2 regions of the Kitasatospora sp. Ki12 genome follow, and region 2 is predicted to be linked to the other one. Evidence: riboswitches for the same ligand, from Rfam matches in the RefSeq annotation. Region 2 holds a riboswitch; the other holds the start of a gene.
The links. Region 2 has a riboswitch for cobalamin ahead of ACYP53_RS19205 (peptidase). Riboswitches for the same ligand answer to the same signal wherever they lie in the genome.
Positions count from the first base shown of each region.

Region 1: linked by a shared signal. The riboswitch ahead of nicT (Nickel transporter NicT) and the one ahead of ACYP53_RS19205 (peptidase) in region 2 are both predicted to bind cobalamin.

Region 1 covers NZ_BAAIHT010000002.1:2,457,220-2,464,906, reverse strand. Annotated here, with positions in the region: gene ACYP53_RS28420 (hypothetical protein) at 1-514, opposite strand, end outside; gene ACYP53_RS28415 (ArsR/SmtB family transcription factor) at 587-970, opposite strand; cobalamin riboswitch at 1,053-1,266, shown strand; gene nicT (Nickel transporter NicT) at 1,299-2,414, shown strand; gene ACYP53_RS28405 (type B 50S ribosomal protein L31) at 2,505-2,753, opposite strand; gene rpmG (50S ribosomal protein L33) at 2,831-2,995, opposite strand; gene rpmB (50S ribosomal protein L28) at 3,156-3,392, shown strand; gene rpsN (30S ribosomal protein S14) at 3,392-3,697, shown strand; gene ACYP53_RS28385 (CobW family GTP-binding protein) at 3,703-4,881, shown strand; gene rpsR (30S ribosomal protein S18) at 4,897-5,133, shown strand; gene rpmF (50S ribosomal protein L32) at 5,143-5,316, shown strand; gene ACYP53_RS28370 (M24 family metallopeptidase) at 5,485-6,591, shown strand; gene efp (elongation factor P) at 6,666-7,229, shown strand; gene nusB (transcription antitermination factor NusB) at 7,234-7,671, shown strand.
Region 2 covers NZ_BAAIHT010000002.1:348,228-355,914, reverse strand. Annotated here, with positions in the region: gene ACYP53_RS19215 (NAD-dependent epimerase/dehydratase family protein) at 1-307, opposite strand, end outside; gene ACYP53_RS19210 (FAD-dependent monooxygenase) at 546-2,078, shown strand; cobalamin riboswitch at 2,202-2,321, shown strand; gene ACYP53_RS19205 (peptidase) at 2,423-3,502, shown strand; gene ACYP53_RS19200 (flagellar hook-length control protein FliK) at 3,532-4,011, shown strand; gene ACYP53_RS19195 (prenyltransferase/squalene oxidase repeat-containing protein) at 4,392-5,930, shown strand; gene ACYP53_RS19190 (hypothetical protein) at 5,927-7,009, shown strand; gene ACYP53_RS19185 (CbiQ family ECF transporter T component) at 7,020-7,687, shown strand, end outside.

The DNA of each region.
Region 1 (7,687 bases), 2.1 Mb from region 2:
CGCGGGCGACGTCCAGGGCCTCGGGGCAGGAGGCCCGGAGCCGGTCCAGCTGTTCGGGGTGGGAGAGGCCGAGGACGTCCACGAACACCCGGCCGCGGTGGGTGAGTTCGTTGCGGGACAGGCCGGCGGAGCTGACCGCGTCGCCGGTGGACTCGGTGACCAGGCGGTTGTAGCCGGCGCCGTGCGGGAGGACGACGAGGCGGGCGTCCAGCCGGTGCATGGAGGCGTGGACGGCGCAGGCGACGGCCAGGTCGAAGCGGTGCCGGACGGCGTCCTCCCAGTCCAGCACGGTGTAGCCGGGCAGGCCGTGGAGGTATTCGTCCAGGGCGCGGTCGGCGAAGGCGGAGCCGGGGTTGACGGTGAAGTAGCGGGCGATGCCGTCGGGGTTCAGCAGGCTGAGGACGTCCAGCACCCGGGTGGCCGAGGTGAGGGTGCGGGCGACCGCCAGCACGCGGGCTCTGACCGGTCGGGTGTTCCAGCGGTCGGCGGGCCAGGCGTGGGGGTGGGACGGCACACCATGATCGTACTCATCCGGGGTGCCGGCCAGGCGGCTGTCGCCCGAGTGTCGGTCAGCCCGCAGCTGTGGTCAGCCCGCCGCGGCGGTGGGTTCGTGGTGCTCGGCGGCGGCGCACTCGTCGAGGAGGGGGCGCATGGCCTCGTCCACGAGCCGGTAGCGCACCACACGTCCGTCCCGGTCGCCGGTGACCACGCCGGCCGTGCGGAGCAGCCGCAGGGCCTGGGAGACGGCGGGGTCGCGCATGCCGGTGGCGACCGCGAGGTCGGTGACGGCGAGCGGGCCGGCCCGGTGGAGGGCGAGCAGCAGGGCGAGCCGTCCGGGGTCGGAGAGCAGCGAGAACCGCTCGGACCAGGACCGGACGTGCGCGGTGTCGCCGATCGCGGCGATGGCCTCGCACACCCGGTGTCCGTCGATGGTGCGGTGGCCCGCGCGGTCGGCCGGTACGAGATGCATGACCGCATTCTTGCAGGCGGGGGGCTGTGATCCTGGACACCTGCGCAGGTGCGCAGCCTTGCACGGGTCGGGGGCGGACCCCTACGGTGTAGCCCGCCGTGGTGCTCGGGAAGACCGGTGACGGACCTTCAGTGGTCCCAGCCCGGAGCGGCCCTCGCCACTGTGATCGGGTGAATTCCTTCGTCCTCGACGGATTTCAGTCCGTGTCCACGAAGCCACTGGGCGCCTCGCGCACCCGGGAAGGCGGACCCGGATGTCCCGTAAGCCAGGAGACCGGCCGCGGCACTTCACGAAGTGATTCCACGAGGTGTTGGAGCGTGATCCGGACATGACCCTGCCCGAAACCGTCGCCGCGGAAGCCAAGGCGGCGCCGTCCGTGCTGCCCAGCTTCAGATGGAAGCGCGAGGACACCGTCCGCACGGCCGGGCTGATGGGGGTGATCCTGGCCATGCACGTGGTGGCCTTCGGGACGCTCGTCTTCCTGGTGGCGCCCGAACGGTACGCGGTCGGTACCCAGGTCTTCGGGGTGGGCCTGGGTATCACCGCGTACACCCTCGGCATGCGGCACGCCTTCGACGCCGACCACATCGCGGTGATCGACAACACCACCCGCAAGCTGATGGCGGACGGTAAGCGGCCGGTCTCGGTGGGCTTCTGGTTCGCCCTCGGGCACTCCTCGATGGTGGTCATCATGGCCGCCCTGGTGGCGGGCGGCGCGCAGCTGGCCAACACCCTGATGGACGACGAGTCGACCACCCACAAGTGGCTCGGCGTGGTCGGGACGACCACCTCCGGCGTGTTCCTCTACCTGATCGGCGCGCTCAACCTGGCGGCGCTGCTCGGCATCGTCAAGGTGTTCCGGGCGATGCGGGCCGGGCAGTACGACGAGGCGGAGCTGGAGGCGCACCTGGACTCGCGCGGCTTCATGGCCCGGGTGCTGAACCGGGCGACCCGCTCGATCACCCGGCCCGGGCAGATGTTCCCGGTCGGCATGGTGCTGGGGCTGGGCTTCGACACCGCGACCGAGGTCACCCTGATGGTGATGGCGGGCTCCGGCGCGGCCTCCGGGCTGCCCTGGTACGCGATCGTCTGCCTGCCGCTGCTGTTCGCGGCGGGGATGAGCCTGTTCGACACCCTGGACGGGACCTTCATGAACTTCGCGTACCAGTGGGCGTTCTCGAACCCGGTGCGCAAGGTGTACTACAACCTGACCATCACGGGGCTGTCGATCGCGGTGGCCTTCGTCATCGGCACCATCGAGCTGGTCGGGGTGCTGCACGAGAAGTTCGACCTCACCGACCCGGTGAGCGGCTGGATCGCGGACATCTCGCTGGACAACGTCGGCTACGCGATCGCCGGGCTGTTCGTGGTGGTCTGGGCGCTGGCGATCGGGTACTGGAAGGTCGCCAAGGTCGAGAAGCGCTGGGCGCCGCAGGAGCAGTGAGCCGCGCCGGCCCCCGTCGTCACACGCCGAACGGCGCCTCCCCGGGTGGGGAGGTGCCGTTCGGCGTTCCTCGGGCTCAGTTCCTCGGGCTCAGTGCTGGTCGCCGTAGCGCCGGCGGAAGCGCTCGACCCGGCCCGCGGTGTCCATCACGCGGGACTGGCCGGTGTAGAAGGGGTGGCTCGCCGAGGAGATCTCGACGTCGATCACCGGGTAGGTGCGGCCGTCCTCCCACTCGACGGTGCGGTCGCTGCCGACCGTCGACCGGGTCAGGAAGGCGAGGCCGCCGACCTTGTCGCGGAAGACGACCGGGCGGTAGGAGGGGTGGATTCCGGGCTTCATGGACGGGCTCCTCTCGGGGGCCTGCGGGGTGCTGGGGTTCTTGTCGGGTGTCGGGTGTCGGGTGCGGGCGCCGCCGGTCAGCGCTCCTCGCGGAAGTCGACGTGCCGGCCCGCGACCGGGTCGTACTTGCGCAGGACCATCCGGTCCGGGTCGTTGCGGCGGTTCTTGCGGGTCACGTACGTGAAGCCGGTGCCGGCGGTGGAGCGGAGCTTGATGACGGGGCGCAGTTCGCTGCGGGCCATGGGGCGTCCTCCTGGCGTCTGGGTCCTGGGTCCTGGGTCCTGGGTTCCGGGTCGCGGGTCTCGGGGTGCTGGGTCGAAACCGTACACCGAAATGGAAGTCATTTTCATCTGGTGTAACGTGAGCCCGGTCCTGCCCATTCCCGGACGCCAGGGAGCATTCATGTCCGCCCGCTGCCAACTCACCGGCCGCCGGCCCGGCTTCGGCAACGCGATCTCGCACTCGCACCGCCGCACGAGCCGCCGCTTCGACCCCAACATCCAGCGCAAGCGCTACTGGCTGCCCAGTGAGGGCCGGTACGTGCGGCTCGTCCTCAGCGCCAAGGGCATCCGCACCGTCGACACGATCGGCATCGAGGCCGCCGTCGCCCGTATCCGCGCCCGGGGGGAGAAGGTCTGATGGCCAAGCAGAGCAAGATCGCCAAGAACGAGCAGCGTCGCGCCACCGTCGCCCGCTACGCCGAGCGCCGCGCCGAGCTGAAGCGGATCATCGCCCACCCGGGCACCGGCCCCGTCGAACGCGCCGCCGCGCAGGCCGAACTCGCCCGCCAGCCGCGCGACGCCAGCGCCACCCGGATCCGCAACCGCGACGCCGTGGACGGCCGCCCCCGCGGCTACCTGCGCGCCTTCGGCCTCTCCCGGGTCAACCTGCGCGTCCACGCCCACGCCGGCCACCTGCCGGGCGTCCGCAAGGCGAGCTGGTGAGCGCGATGGAGGCCATCCCGGGGCGGATCAAGCTGCCCGTGGTCGTCGTCGCCGGACTGCACGAGGGCGAACGCCGGACCGCCGTCGAGGAACTGGCCGCCGCCGCGGTCGACGCCGTCGTCCTGCGGCACGACCTGCGGGACGCCTCGCTCGGCCTCGTCCACCGGGAACTGTGCGACGCCCGGGGGACGTTCGACGCCGACGACGTGCCGCTGACGAACGACTGCCCGTGCTGCGCCCTGCGCGAGGACCTGCTGCCCCGGCTGCTGGAGATCGCCGACGAAGGCCGGTACGGGCTCGCCGTCGTCGAGCTGTGGGGTGGCAGCGACCCGCACCCGGCCGTCGAGGTGATCGCCGGCGGGGAGTCCGAGGGGCGGCCCCTCGCGGACGCCGTCGAACTCGCGGGTGTCGTCACCGCCGTCGACCCGGACCGGCTGATCGGCGAACTCTCCGTCCCCGACGACCTGGTGGAACACGGCCTGCACACCGCCGAACGGGACGAGCGGACCCGTGCGGAGGCGCTGGCCCACCAGATCGAGTACGCCACCACGATCGCCGTCCCGCGCGCCACGGCGCACGCGCCGGGGCTCGCGCTGCTGCGTCAGCTCCATCCGACCGCCCGGGTCGTCCGGCTCGGCACCGGCACCCTCACCCGGGCCGCGCTCGGCGGCTTCGACGTCGCCGCCGCCCGCGACCGGGTCAACCCGGCCCTCGCGCTGCTGCCCCAGGAACGCGACGAGGCGGGCGTCACCACCCTGGTCTGGGAACGCCGCCGGCCCCTGCACCCGGAGCGGTTCCACGAGGCGCTGCACCAGCTCGTCCCCGCCGCACAGCGCAGCCGCGGGCGGTTCTGGCTGGCCAACCGGCCCGACCTGATCCTCGCCTGGGACGCGGCCGGGGCCAACCTCGCGGTCGAGGAGTGCGGGCCCTGGCTCGCCACCCTGCCCGACGCGGCCTGGGAGCTCTACCCGCCGGCCCGGCGGGCCGCCGCCGCCCTCGACTGGCATCCGCTGCACGGCGACCGGGTCCAGCAGCTCAGCTTCACCGCCGAAGGGCTGGACGCCGAGGGCATCACCGCCCTGCTCGACTCCTGCCTGCTCACCGACGCCGAACTCGCCGCCGGCGAACCCGGCTGGAAGGCACTGCCCGACGCCTTCCGGGACCTGCTCGCCCCCCTCCACTGAAGGAGCCCCGACACCATGCGCAAACGAACCGCCCCGCCGAAGGACCGGCCCAACCCCCTGATCGCGGCGGGCATCGAGTACATCGACTACAAGGACACCGAGCTGCTGCGGCGCTTCGTCTCCGACCGCGGCAAGATCCGCAGCCGCCGGGTCACCCGCCTCACCGTGCAGCAGCAGCGGGCGATGGCCCGGGCGATCAGGAACGCCCGCGAGATGGCCCTCCTCCCGTACACCTCCGGTCCCACCCGATAGGAGCCTCCGATGGCCGTACCCAAGCGCAAGACCTCCCGCAGCAACACCCGGCACCGCCGCGCCCAGTGGAAGGCGACGCCCCCGAAGCTGGTCCCGGTCACGATCGACGGCCGCGAGCTGCTCGTCCCGCAGCGGCTGGTCCCGGCCTACCGGCGGGGGCTGCTCGACCCGGGGGAGGCGTAGCGGCGAGGCGCAGGGCCCGTCTTCGAACCCCAGCGGCGGCCGATGGCGGTCGGGCCCGGGCGGGGTGGCGGGAAACGGCCGGTGGTGCGGGGGCGCGTCGGGGGCTCCGGGGGTTCTGCCGGGGGTGCTCGGCGGGCGGTTCGGGCCGGGGGTTCGTAGGCTCGACGCATGGCGGATGCGTACGCGGGGCGGCGGGAGCGGGTGAGGGAGCACTGCAGCGCGGCCGGGGCCGATGCGGCACTGATCACCCGGGCGGCGAACGTGCGGTATCTGACGGGCTGCGCGCCCTGCGGGGCGACGCTGCTGCTGACCAGGGAGCGGGCGCTGCTGACGCTGCCGGACGACCTGCCGCCGGACGACTCCGGGGAGCACCTGATCGCCCCGGACGTCACCCAGGTGCCGGTGGCGGCCGGGGCGGACACCGCGCTGGCCGCCGCGGCCGCCGCGGCGAGCTTCGGGGTGTCCGGCCTGGCGGTGGAGGAGCACGACCTGACCGTCACCCGGCACCGGTCGGTGGCGGGCCTGGCCGAGGGGGCCCGGCTGATCGACCTGGGCCAGGTGGTCGAGGGGCTGCGGGTGGTCAAGGACGAGCACGAGATAGCCGACCTGCGGATCGCCGCCGAGATCGCCGACCAGGCGCTCGGCGAGCTGCTGGAGTCGATCCTGGTCGGCCGCACCGAGCGGCACCTGGCGATGGAGCTGGAACGCCGGATGATCGACCACGGCGCCGACCGGGCCGCCTTCCCGGTGTCCGTCGGCACCGGCAGCCACTCCGGCCAGGCCGCCCACCAGCCGACCGACCGCCGGGTGGAGGAGGGCGACTTCCTGACCGTGGTGATGGGCGCCCAGTACCGCGGCTACGGCGTCTCGACCGCCCGCACCTTCGTGATCGGCGCCGCTCCGGCGCCCTGGCAGGTGGAGCTGCACCGGCTGGTCTTCCGGGCCCAGCGGGCCGGCCGGGAGGCCCTCGGACCAGGGGTGGAACAGTGCGTGCCCGACCGGGCCGCCCGGCAGGTCCTGGAGGCGGCGGGCCACTCCGAGGCCTCTCCGCGCCCGGTGGGCCACGGCATCGGGCTGGAGATGAGGGAGGCGCCGCGCCTCGGTCCGTCGGACATGGGTAAACTGGACAGCCGCGTGCCGGTCACCGTCGGTCCGGGAGTCCACCTCCCGGGCAAGGGCGGCGTCCGGATCGAGGACACGCTCGTCGTGCGCCCCCTCGAGGAGGGCGGGCCCGAGCTGCTCACCATCACCACCAAGGAGCTCCTCGCCCTGTGACCGCGGCCCCGGGCCGTGGCGGCAGGACGCACCCCTTGGTTCCTTGACAGCTATATCCAGGAGTTAGTGCGCCCGTGGCTTCCACGAACGATCTCAAGAACGGCATGGTCCTCAAGCTGGAGGGCGGCAAGCTCTGGTCCGTCGTCGAGTTCCAGCACGTCAAGCCCGGCAAGGGCCCGGCCTTCGTTCGGACCAAGCTGAAGGAGGTCCTGACGGGCAAGGTCGTCGACAAGACCTTCAACGCGGGCACCAAGGTCGAGACCGCGAACGTCGACAAGCGCGGCATGCAGTTCTCGTACAAGGACGGCGAGAACTTCGTGTTCATGGACATGGACACCTACGACCAGCTCACCATCGAGCCGGCCGTCGTGGGCGACGCCGCCAAGTACCTGCTGGAGGGCTTCGAGGCCCTGGTCGCGCAGAACGAGGGCGCGGTGCTGTACATCGAGCTCCCGGCCGCCGTCGAGCTGACCATCGCCGAGACCGAGCCGGGCGTCCAGGGCGACCGCTCGACCGGTGGCACCAAGCCGGCGACCCTGGAGACCGGCGCCGAGATCCAGGTGCCGCTCTTCATCACCAGCGGTGAGAAGGTCAAGGTCGACACCCGCGACGGCAGCTACCTCGGCCGGGTGAAGTAAGTCCGTGTCGGCCGCACGTAGCAAGGCCCGTACTCGGGCCTTCCAGATCCTCTTCGAGGCCGACCACCGCGGGGTCGACCCGCAGCGGGTCCTCGCGGACTGGGTGGCCCGCGCCCGCGAGCCGAAGCCCGACGAGGGCACTCCGCAGGTGGGCGAGTACACCATGGAGCTCATCGAGGGGTACGTCCAGCACGCCCGTCGGATCGACGACCTGATCTCGCAGTACGCGGTCGGCTGGACGCTCGACCGGATGCCGATCGTGGACCGCAACGTCCTGCGGCTCGGCGCGTACGAGCTGATCTGGGAGGACGGCGTCCCGGACGCGGTCGTCCTGGACGAGGCGGTCGAGATCGCCAAGGAGTTCTCCACGGACGACTCCCCGGCCTTCGTCAACGGCATGCTGGCCCGCTTCCTGGAGCTGAAGCCGAGCATCCGCCGGTAACGGTCATGCCCGTCGG
Region 2 (7,687 bases):
GCACCGCCGTACCGAGGTCGTTGCAGCCGGCGTACGCGGGCGCGTCGTCGAGGTCGAGCCCGAGGCCGACCATCGCCGCCTGGTGGCAGACCGCGTCCACCCCGGCCAGGGCGTGCTCCACCGTGGCCGCGTCCCGTACGTCGCCGTGCCGGAAGTCGACGCCGGCCGGCAGCTCGGGAGCCGACCCCGACGGGTGGACCGCGGGCAGCAGCGCGTCCAGCACCCGGACCTCGTGGCCCGCGGCGGCCAGGGCGCGCACGACCGTCGAACCGATGAACCCGGCGCCGCCGGTGACCAGAATCCTCATGACCTGGGACGCTACCGGCCGGCCCGCCCACCGGGCCGTCGCCACGGGACGGCGTCAGCGATCCGTAAGGCCTGGCGTTCCCCGCCGGGTACGGGAAATGGGGTGGCGATCGCACGTGTGATCGATAGGCTTCGCGCCGATCAAGCTGACACACAAGGTGGTTGACGATCCGTCCGGTCCGTCCGGTTCGACCGGTCCGTCCGGTCCGTCGTCGTCGGCACGAACGTGAGGACTACTGATGAGCGACCCGATCATCGTCGTGGGTGCGGGCCCGGTGGGGCTGACCGCCGCGTTGGAGCTGGCCAGGCGCGGGGTGCCGGTGCGGATCGTCGACCGGCTGGCAGAGCCCACCACGGAGTCGCGCGCCATCGTCGTGCACGCCCGCAGCCTGGAGATGTTCGAGCGGCTGGGCCTGGTGGACGAGCTGATCCGGGCCGGGGTCCGGACCACGGGGATGGAGATGCACGCGGACGGCGAGGTGGTGGCCCGGATCGCCCTCGACCTGGTGGACAGCCCGTTCCCGTACTCGGTGACCGTCGCGCAGACCGAGACCGAGCGCATCCTCACCGCGGCGCTCGCCGGTCACGGCGTCACCGTCGAGCGCGAGGTGACCCTGACCGGCCTGACGCAGGACGAGCACGGCGTCCAGGCGGTGCTGGAGCACGCCGACGGGCGTCAGGAGGCCGCCGGTACGGGCTGGCTGGTGGGCGCCGACGGCGGGCACAGCCAGGCACGCAAGCTGGTCGGCAGCGCCCTCGCCGGGAAGTTCAAGGGCGAGAAGTTCCTGATGGGCGACGTGAACGCCGACCACGACCTCGACCCGCACAGCATGTACACCTTCTTCTCGCCGCACGACGGCCCGCTGCTGGTCTTCCCCATGGAGGGGGACCGGCTGCGACTGATCGCGAACATCCCCACGGACGAGCAGCGCACCGCCACCCGGGAGTGGCTGCAGCAGGTGGTGGACGAGCGCGCCGAGCGCCCGATCCGCATCCGCGACTCCCGCTGGCTCACCGTCTTCGAAGTGCACCACGCCCAGGTGCCCGAGTACCGGGTCGGCCGGGTCCTGCTGGCCGGCGACGCGGCGCACGTGCACAGCCCGGCCGGCGGCCAGGGCATGAACACCGGCATCCAGGACGCCCACAACCTGGCCTGGAAGCTCGCCCTCGTCAGCACCGGCCAGGCCGGCCCGGCCGTACTGGACAGCTACCACGCGGAGCGCCACCCGGTCGGAGCCCAGGTGATCCAGTTCGCCGGCACGCTCACCCGGGTCGCCACCCTCGCCAACCCGATCGCGCAGAAGCTGCGCAACAAGGGGATGCACCTGCTCACCGGCCTCGCCCCGGTCCGCCAGGCGATGGCCGACCGCACCGAGGAGACCGCGGTCGCGTACCGCAGGAGCCCGATCGTGGTCCGGGGCCGCGGCGGCGGCGACCTGCACGCCGGTGACCACCTCCCCGCGGCCGGCCCGGAGCTGCGCGCGGCGCTCGCCGGAGCCCACGAGCACGTGCTGCTCACCGTGGCGGTCGACGGCTCGGCACCCGCACCGGTGAGAGGTCTGACGGTACGTCAACTCCTGGTCGGCGCCAACGCCCCTGCCTCGACGGGCTACGACGCCGCGCTCCAGGACCCCGACGGCCACGCGGCCGCCCGCTACGGCCTGCCGAACGGCGGCCGGATCATGGTCCGCCCGGACGGCTACGTCGCCGCGATCGCCCCACTGGACGACGACGCGCCGCTGCACGCCTACCAGGCGCTGCTGCGGGCGTAGGGCCCGTCTTCGAACCACCGCCGGGGTGGGCCCCGCCGGCCCACCCCGGCCAACCGTCACCGATGCCGTGATGTGGCGCACGATCCCTTGACCGGATCTTTGCGGTTTCGCCATGATGAGCCGTCATGTTCTGACTCCGCCGTCGGGGGAAGTCCGGTCCGAATCCGGCGCTGACCCGCAACGGTAGGCCGCCGACCCGCGTCGGTGGCGAGCCCGAGTACCCGTCGGCGGAGGTGTGTCGTCCCCTCCTCCCGTCGTGGTCTGCGGGCCGGAGCTCCGAGGGCTGCCCCGGCGCGTTGCCGACGTCCTTCGGGCCCCTGCGTCCAGGCCCGGAAAGGCACTCCATGCCCGCGCTCCGCCGCACCCTCCTCCGCCCGCTCGGTCTGCTCGCGATACCCGCCCTTGCCCTCGCCACCGCGCTTCCGGCCGCCACCGCCGCCCAGGCCGACACGACGTCGTCCCGGACCGTCCGTCCGGACGCCGCCGCGGCCGGCTGGCTGGCCCGGCAGCTCGTCGACGGGGACCACTTCGAGTCCGTCTTCAACGGCACCGCCTACCCCGACCAGGGCCTGACCGTCGACGCCGTGCTCGCCTTCGCCGCCTCGCACAGCTCCGACCAGGCCGCCGCCAAGGCCACCGCCTGGCTGGCGAAGCCCGAGGTGATCAGCGGCTACCTCGGCGACGGCACCACCGAGGCCTACGCGGGCGCCACCGCCAAGCTGCTGCTGGCCGTCGAGGTGCGCGGCGGGAACCCGGCGGGCTTCGGCGGGGTCGACCTGCCGGCCCGGCTGCGCTCGCTGCAGACCGCCGAGGGCCGCTTCTCCGACCGCTCGCAGTGGGGCGACTACAGCAACGCCTTCGGCCAGTCGCTGGCCCTGATCGCCCTGCACCGTACGCCCGGTGACGCCCCGGCGGCGGCCGTGGACTTCCTCGCGAACAGCCAGTGCGCGGACGGCGGCTTCCCCGTCTCCTTCGGCCAGACCTCCTGCACCAGTGACTCGGACGCCACCGCGCTGGCCGTCCAGGCCCTCGCCGCCACCGGCCGCACCACCAAGGCGAACGCGGGCCTGACCTGGCTGACCGCCCACCAGAACGCCGACGGCGGCTTCGCGGCGGCCGGGGCGACCGCCTCCAACGCCAACACCACCGGCCTGGCAACGCAGACGCTGCTGGCCGGCGGGCACTACGGCACCGGCCTCAAGGGCTGGAGCCGGCTGGTGAAGTTCCAGCAGGGCTGCTCCGCCGACCCGGCGGCGCGCGGCGCGGTCGCCTACGACGCGTCCGGCTTCAACGGGGCCACCGGTGCCCGGGCCACCGCCCAGGCCGTCCTCGGCCTGGCCGGCACCCCGCTGGCCACCCTCTCGGCCGCCGGGGCGCGCCCCGACGCGCCCACCCTCGCTTGCCCGGCCCCGGCCGCACGCTGAACTCGCCTGACATCAGGAGGACTTCACTCATGACCGGTACCTTCACCCGGGCCCGTGCGGCCCGCCGTGCGCTCGGCTCCGTCGCCGCCGTCGCGGCTCTCACCGCCGGCCTGCTCGGCGTCTCCGCCGTCCAGGCCCCGCAGGCCCGGGCCGCCTCCTGCGACGGCACGACCGGGGTCACCGTCGTGGTCGACTTCACCGCCGTCGGCGGCGGCATCGAGACCGGCTGCGCCCCCGGCGACCCGGCCAGCGGGCTCGCCGCGCTGACCGGCGCCGGATTCTCGTACGCCTTCCACCCGCGCTTCCCGGGCTTCGTCTGCAAGATCAACGCCTTGCCGACGACCTGCACCAACCCGACCGGCAGCGCCTACTGGTCGTACTGGCACGCCCAGCACGGCGGCCCCTGGTCGTACAGCAATCTGGGTGCGGGCAGCTACAACCCGGCGCCCGGCGACGTCGAGGGCTGGTCCTTCGGGGCGGGCGCCCAGCCGGGCGTCACGGCGCCCTGACACCCGCCCGCCGGCACGCTCTCGGCCGTCCCGGGGCGCCGGCGCGCCCTCCGACGTTCCGGACCGGCGGCACCATGGCGACGCGGGTGCCGCCGGAGCCCGGGGCGGCGGTCTGACGGTCCGTTGACTCCGAATCCAGCACTGTGGTCTGATGAAACGATTTTTGCCCTCGGCATTCAGGGGAAGCCGGTCCGACTCCGGCGCTGACCCGCAACCGTAGGCCCACCACCCGGTGGGTGAGCCGGAATGCCTGGACCGGGGGCCTGTTCACAGAGCACTTGCGTCGTCGCGGACTACGACGCGGTCAGGGCGGTCCCCCCTTCCCGGGGTGACCGCAGGCTGCGCCGTTGTCTCCCGCGTCGACCGACCAGGGAGTCGTCGTGAGGGTCAGCACCAGTCGCACACGTCACAGGAACCGGGACCTCGCGTCGCTGGTGGCCGCCGGCGCCGTCACGGCCGCCGCCTGCGGCACCGTCCTGCTCGGGCACGCCGGCGCCGCGACCGCCGCCCCGGCGCCGACCGCCACCAACGGCGCCCCGGCGGCCGCGTCCGCCGGAAGGACCCCCGACGCCGCCAAGGGCAGCGCCTACCTCACCGACCCGGCCCGTCTGATCGACGGCCGCTACTACGAGGGCTTCCCGGCGTTCGCCGACTTCGGCCTCACCGTCGACGGCGCCTACGCCCTCGCCGCCACCGGCACGGACGACGCCGCGCTGCGGAGGATCGTCGACTTCCTGGACCAGCAGGGCAAGGACGCCAGCGAGCGCACGGTCAACGACTGGACGGCCATCGGCACCGAGTACGCCGGCGGCGGCTCGATCGGCAAGGAGGCCCTGCTCGCCGAGGCGGTCGGCCGCGACCCGCGCGCCTTCGGCGGCCACGACCTGATCGCCGCCCTCGCCGGCCTGGTGTGCACCAAGGCCGACGCGAACACCGGCTGCGACGCCCCGGGGAACTACACCTACGCGACCTCGGTGTTCTCCCAGGCGCTCGCCGTCATGGCCCAGCTCCGGGCCGGGGAGTCGACCAGCGCCGCCCCCGCGATTGCCTACCTGAAGGGCCTCCAGCACCCGGACGGCTCCTGGCCCAGCCTGATCCCCGCCACCGGCGACTCCGACGTCGACAGCACGGCGATGGCCGTGATGGCCCTCGCCCTGGTGCCCGGAGGCGAGGCCTCCCAGGCCGTGGAGAAGGGGCTCGGCTGGCTCGCCGCCCGGCAGCTGCCCGACGGCGGCTTCCCCGGCGCGGCCGGGGACTCGACCAACTCGGCCGCCCTCGCCGTCCAGGCCATGACGCTGCGCCAGTCCTCGTACGGTGCGCAGATCGGCAAGGCGCTGGACTTCCTCGCGGGCCAGCAGAACGGCGACGGCGGGTTCAACGTCGCCGCAGCGGGGCAGCGGGGATCGGACGTCCGGGCCTCGACGCAGGCGCTCGGCGGTGCGACCGGCATCTCCTTCGGCACGCTCTCCCGGAACCTGAACGGAACACCGACGCCGACGCCGACGCCGACGCCCACCGGGACGGGCACCCCGACCGGCACACCCACGGGTACACCGACAGGTACGCCCACGGACACCCCGACCGGGACGCCCAGCGGGACTCCCTCGGGCACGCCGAGCCCGACGGGCTCCGCCACGACGACGGCGCCCGCCCCGGCGTCCACGTCGCCTTCGACTCTGCCTTCGACCTCGCCCTCGACCTCGCCCTCGACCTGGCCCGATGGGCTCGACATCCCGGCCGGGGACGGCCGAGCCCCCGCCGACGGCGCGCCGGCCCGGACCGGTTCCGGCAGTCTCGCGAGCACCGGGAGCCAGGCCCTGGCGCTGACGGCCGGCGCCGGTGCGCTGACCGCGCTCGGCGCCGCAGCCGTCCTGGTCGCCCGTCGCCGGGCCGGTGGCGCCGCGGGGCGGCACCGGTGAGCCGGGGACCGGGCTCGCGCTCCGGGCGGCTGTCCGGGGCGGCGGCGCTGACCTTCGCCCTCGCCTGCGGCGGCGTCGCGGGGGGCACCGCCCCGGCGTCCGCGGCGCCGCTGCCGATGGACCAGTGCACCCCGACCACCGGCGTGGTGCTGGCCGTGGACTTCGGGAAGTGGGGCGGCCCGCTGCTGCGTTCCTGCGGGAGCACCCCGACCACCGGCTACGCCCTGCTCAACCAGGGCGGTTGGAAGACCACCGGCACCAGCCACGACGGCCCGGCGTTCATCTGCCGGATCGGGTACAGCGGCTTCCAGGGCGGCAAGCAGTTCCCGACCCCGGACCAGGAGAAGTGCGTCCTGACGCCCCCGGCCACGGCCTACTGGTCGTACTGGCACGCCGACCCCGGGCAGTCCACCTGGTCGTACAGCCAGCTGGGCGCGATGCTCTACCAGCCCAAGCCCGGCAGCGTCGACCTGTGGATCTTCGGCGGGACGAACATCGAGGGCACCGAGGGCCGCCCGACCGTCTCGCCGGACAGCCTGCGCGCCCACGACACCACGCCGGGCGGCTCGGGCACCGGCGCCCAGCAGCCTCAGCCACCCCAGCCGCCGGCGGGCGGCGGGTCGACGGGTGCCACCGGTACGACCGGCGGCTCCGGCTCCGGCGCCGGGGCGGCTTCCGGCGGCGGTACCGGCCGCGCCCCGGCCCCCGCCAAGCCCCAGCCGGGCGGAGCCCGTCCGCCCGCGCCCGCCACGACCCCCGGCACCGCCGCCACCCCCGAGGACGGCATCACCCCGCCCGGGGCGCCCGAGCCGGCGCCCGTGCCCGCCACCGTGGTGCCGGTCGAGCCGTCCGCCGCGCCGCCCACGGACACCCCGAGCGAGCAGCCCGGCCCGCAAACGGCGGCGGCCGCGCCGACGCCCGGCCCCGCGGTGCCCGGCAGGGTGATGGACGCCGCCCCGGTGGCCGACGCCCCGCACGACTCCGGCTCGATGCTCCCCGCCGTGGTCGGCGCCGTCCTGGTCGTGGCGCTCGGCGTGGCCACCGTCGTCACCGCGCGCCGCCGCCGACGGGCCGAGTGATCGCGTGACCGTGCTCGACAAGCGGACCGTGCCCGACACCGTGACCGTGCCCGACGAGCGGACCGGGGGAGGCCGGCGCAGCCCGCGCAACCTGCACCCGCTGGCCTGGTGGACCTGGGCGCTGGCCCTGGCGACGGGGGCCAGCCGCACCACCAACCCGCTGCTGCTCCTGCTCGTCCTCGCCGTGCTCGGCTACGTGGTCACCGCCCGCCGCAGCGAAGCCCCGTGGGCGCGCGGGTTCGCCTACTACCTGTGGCTGGCCCTGACCGTGGTGGCGATCCGGGTGGTCTTCCGGTGCGTCTTCGCGACCGGCATCACCCCGCAGGACCACCTGCTCTTCTCGCTGCCGCACATCCCCACGCCCGCCTGGTACGCGGGGATCCGGATCGGCGGCCCGGTGTCCTTGGAGGCCACGCTCTCCGCGGCCTTCGACGGGCTGCGGCTGGCCTGCCTGATCTGCTGCATCGGCGCCGCCAACACCCTGGCCAACCCGAAGCGGGCCCTGCGCGTGCTGCCGGGCGCCCTGTACGAGCTGGGCGTCGCCGTCACGGTCTCCCTGAGCGTCGCGCCGCAGCTGGTGCAGAGCGTCCAACGCGTCGCGCGGGCACGCCGGTTGCGCGCCGGGCAGCGCAAGGGCGTGCGCGCGCTGCGCGGCATCGTGGTGCCGGTCCTGGAGGA